2 regions of the Saccharopolyspora taberi genome follow, and region 2 is predicted to be linked to the other one. Evidence: riboswitches for the same ligand, from Rfam matches in the RefSeq annotation. Region 2 holds a riboswitch; the other holds the start of a gene.
The links. Region 2 has a riboswitch for S-adenosylmethionine ahead of ABD691_RS07485 (aminotransferase class V-fold PLP-dependent enzyme). Riboswitches for the same ligand answer to the same signal wherever they lie in the genome.
Positions count from the first base shown of each region.

Region 1: linked by a shared signal. The riboswitch ahead of thrC (threonine synthase) and the one ahead of ABD691_RS07485 (aminotransferase class V-fold PLP-dependent enzyme) in region 2 are both predicted to bind S-adenosylmethionine.

Region 1 is NZ_BAAAUX010000003.1:84,673-86,869, reverse strand. It holds gene rpsT (30S ribosomal protein S20) at 1-177, shown strand, start outside; gene holA (DNA polymerase III subunit delta) at 238-1,221, opposite strand; SAM riboswitch class I at 1,318-1,447, shown strand; gene thrC (threonine synthase) at 1,460-2,197, shown strand, end outside.
Region 2 is NZ_BAAAUX010000007.1:82,281-84,477, forward strand. It holds gene ABD691_RS07485 (aminotransferase class V-fold PLP-dependent enzyme) at 1-1,123, opposite strand, end outside; SAM riboswitch class IV at 1,155-1,270, opposite strand; gene ileS (isoleucine--tRNA ligase) at 1,402-2,197, opposite strand, start outside.

The DNA.
Region 1 (2,197 bases), on a different contig from region 2:
AAGACCGCGATCCGCAAGTTCCGCGAGGCCGCTGACGCCGGCGACAAGGACAAGGCCGTCGAGCTGCAGCGGGCCGCCGGCCGCGCGCTGGACAAGGCCGCGAGCAAGGGCGTCATCCACGCCAACCAGGCCGCCAACAAGAAGTCGGCGCTGGCCAAGCGCGCCAACCAGCTCTGAGCCTGGTCGGGCTTTCCGAAGGGCCCCTTCTCCTGCCGGGAGGAGGGGCCCTTCGGTTGTTCAGGACCGGTTCGAACGGAGCTCGACCAGCCGCAGGACCGCGCGCTCCAGCGCGTAGTCGGCGTCGGCGGCGATCCCCTTCACACCGGCGTTGACCTCGGCGACGGTCCGCAGCGCCTCCGCGAGGCTCGCGCTGTTCCAGCCGCGCGACTGGGCCAGCGCCTTCTTGACCTTCCACGCGGGCATGCCCAGCTCCCCCGCCAGCCGGAACGGGTCGCTGCGGCCGACCGACGCCACCCGCCCGATGGTGCGGACCGAGTCGGCGAGCGCGTCGGCGATCAGCACGTGCGGCACCCCGAGCTGCAGCGCCCAGCGGAGAGCTTCGAGCGCGCCCGTCCGGTCGCCGGTGACCGCCTTCTCGGCGACGGCGAAACCGGTCACCTCGGCCCGGCCCCGGTGGTATCGCCGGACCGCGGCGTCATCGACCTTGCCGCCGGTGTCGGCCACCAGCTGCGAGGCAGCCGACGACAGCTCCCGGAGGTCGGAACCGACGGTCTCGATCAGCGCGCTCACCCCGGCCGGATCGATCTTGCCACCGGCGCGCCGCACCTCGTCGCGGACGAAGGACTCCCGCTCCGCGGACTTGGTGATCTTGTTGCACTCGGTCACCCTGGCTCCGAGCTTGCGGAGCGCGTTGGGCAGTTCCTTGGCGTTCTTCCCCCGGCCGCCACCGGAGTGGACGACCACGAGGATGACTCCCTCGGCCGGCTGGCGGGCATGCGCCAGGACCGCCTCGGCGATCTCCTTGCCCGCCTCCTGCGCCCCCTCCAGAGCGACCACGCGGACCTCTGCGAACAACGACGGACTGAGCATTTCGTCGAGCTCGGGAGGGGTGAGTTCGCTCACCTTCACCCGGCGCAGCTCGGTCTCCGGATCGGCCGCCCTGGCCGCTCCCACCGCGGCCCACAAAGCTCGGTCGACCAGCAGTTCTTCCTCGCCGAGGATGAGGTACAGCGAGTCGGGGACCACTGCCGGTGCGCTCATAGGGGGATCGTCCCACGCCCCGCCGACCGTCCCGGATGCTGGATCGCCCTGGCCAGATGCTGACGCGGTCCCGTAACGTCACCGCCACAACCGAATAGCTCATCCAGAGGGGTAGAGGGAACGGCCCGTTGAAGCCCCGGCAACCATCTCGGCGAATCGTGTGCGAAGCGCGAGGCCGCCGACGAAAAAGGTGCCAATTCCGACCCGTCCGCGGGACAGATGAGGAAAGGACCTCGCGATGACCGCTGCCGCCCATGTCCAGACCGGCGCGAAGAAGACCTTCGATCTCGGCAACGCCGTCGAACTGGTGTCCAAGGAAGAGGGTCACCGGCAGCCGCTGGCTCCGGAGTTCGTCTCCCTCGAGGACTTCTCCCCGCTTGAGGTCGCCTACGACTTCGGCCGCATCCGCCGCGAGGACATCGAAGCCGGGCCGCGGTCGATCTGGCGGTACAAGCAGCTGCTCCCGGTTCCGTCCAATGTGGAGGAGCACCCGAACACCGAACCGGGCTGTACCCGGCTGGTGCGTGCTGACCGGCTCGCCAAGGCGCTCGGCGTCAAGCGGATCTGGGTCAAGGACGACACCGGCAACCCCACCCACTCGTTCAAGGACCGCGTGGTCGCGGTGGCCCTGGCCGCCGCCCGCGAGTTCGGCTTCAAGGTCCTCGCCTGCCCCTCCACCGGCAACCTCGCCAACGCCGTCGCCGCTGCCGCGGCCCGCGCGGGCTGGGACTCGGTGGTCCTGGTCCCGTCCACGCTCGAGCGCGCCAAGATCCTGATGAGCGCCGTCTACGACGGCTCGCTGCTCGCGGTGGACGGCAACTACGACGACGTCAACCGGCTCGCCACCGAGCTGGCCGCCGAGCACGAGGACTGGGCGTTCGTCAACGTCAACGTCCGGCCGTACTACTCGGAGGGCTCCAAGACGCTGGCCTTCGAGGTCGCCGAACAGCTCGGCTGGCGGATCCCGGAGCAGATC
Region 2 (2,197 bases):
AGAACAGCCCGTCCCGCACGCCGATCCCGTGCTCGGCGGCCAGCGCGGCGGCCAGCAGCCCGGGGTCCTGCCCGTCGACGGTGAAGCTGACCACCCCGACCCGGTCGTGCTCGGCGCCGAACAGGCTCAGCTCGCGCAGGCCGGGGATCCGGCTCAGCCCGGCCCGCAGCCGCCGCAGCAGCACCTCCTCGTGGTCGCCGACGGCCTTCCAGTTCGCGGCCAGCTCCGCGCAGGCGGTGGCCAGCGCGTGCACGCCGACGGTGTTGGGCGATCCGGCCTCGTGCCGCTCCGGCCCGAGGTTCCAGCCCACCGAGGACTCCTGCACGGCGCGGGTCGCGCCACCGCCCGCCAGGTACGGGTCGGCCGCGTTGAGCCAGTCGGCGCGGCCGACGAGCGCGCCCGCGCCGAACGGGGCGTAGAGCTTGTGGCCGGAGACGGCGACGTAGTCGACGCCGAGGTCGGCGATCCGCACCGGGCGGTGCGGAGCGAGCTGGGCGGCGTCGAGCACGGTCCGCGCTCCGCGCGAGCGGGCGACGCGGGCGAGCTCGGCGACCGGCCACAGCTCGCCGGTCACGTTCGAGGCGCCGGTGATCACCGCCAGCCGCGGGCCCTCCGGGCACTCGGCCAGCGCGGCGTCGAGCGCGCGGACCGCCGCGGCCGGGCTCTCCGGCGCCTCGATCCGGCGCACCCGCGGCCCGCCCCACGGCAGCAGCGCGGCGTGGTGCTCGGTGTCGAAGACCACCACCGACGTCTTCCGCAGCAATGCCCTGGCCAGCAGGTTCAGCGAGTCGGTGGTGTTCCGGGTGAAGATCACCGAGTCGGTCTCGCGGGCACCGACGAACGCGCGCAGCCTCGCCCGCGCGCCCTCGTAGACCCGGGTGCAGACCTGCGAGGCGAAGCCGGCGCCGCGGTGCACGCTGGCGTACCAGGGCAGCAGCTCGTTCACGGCGTCCTGCACGGCGTCCAGGCACGGCGCGCTGGCGGCGTGGTCGAGGTTGGCGTAGCCGACCCGGCCGCCGGTGACCAGCGGAACGCGCAGTTCCCGGCCCACCACGGCGGGAATCCGCGCGGGGAAGTCCACACCGGACTGCTCGGGAACCTGGATCGGGGTGCTGACGGACACGATGCCCTCCTCGGGCCTCATGGGCCCCGCGGGCCCGCGCTTGCCGGGTCGCCCTTCACGACCGGCCAGGTCCTCACCCGGGGCACCCCACCGCGGTTGGAGGGTTGCCGGCCAGCAAGCCGGGGCTTGACGCTGGCACTCATGACCTTCGACCGGGAACCCTAGGCAGGTTCCCGCACCGACCACAACCCGCTTCCCACGACGCGGAAAGCGGCCTTCGTCACAGGGAAGCGGAGGTGGGCCCCGGGAAACCCCGGAGCCCACCCGCGATCAGCAGCTCAGACCTTCGCCACGGCCACCGAGATCTCGGTGCCCTCGCCGACGGTTCCGGTGAAACCGCCCGCGGCCTCGCCCGCGGCGACGTCGTCGGCCAGGGTCTCCCCCGCGATGAACTCGCGGTGCGCCTCGACCGCCGACCGCACCTCGGACGGCGCCGACACGGTCACCCGCACCCGGTCGGAGACCTCCAGCCCGGCTTCGCGCCGCGCCTGCTGCACGACCCGGACCACGTCGCGGGCCACGCCCTCCGCGGCCAGCTCGGCGGTCACCTCGGTGTCGAGCACGACCAGCCCGCTACCGCCGGGCAGCGCCGCCGCCGCGCCGGTGTCGGTCGACACCAGCCGCTCGGTGAACTCGTTGTCCTGCAACTCGATCCCGGCCGCGACCACACCGCCCGCGGGCGTGCGGCTCCAGTCGCCGGACTTGACCGCCTTGATCACGTGCTGGACGTCCTTGCCCAGCCGCGGACCGGCCTCGCGGGCGTTGACCGCGACCTCGAACCGGCCGTGCGCGGCGACGTCGGTGGTCAGCTCGACCTCCTTGACGTTGACCTCGTCGCGGATCAGGTCCGCGAACGGCCGCAGCGACTCCGCCTCCGGCGTCGCCACGACCAGCTTCGCCAGCGGCAGCCGCACCCGGCACTTGTTGGCCTTGCGCAGCGCGAGCGCCGACGAGCAGACCTGGCGGACCCGGTCCATCGCCGAGACCAGCGCGGCGTCCGCGGGCAGCTCGTCGACCAGCGGCCAGTCGGCCAGGTGCACCGAGCGGCCACCGGTCAGCCCCCGCCACACCGCC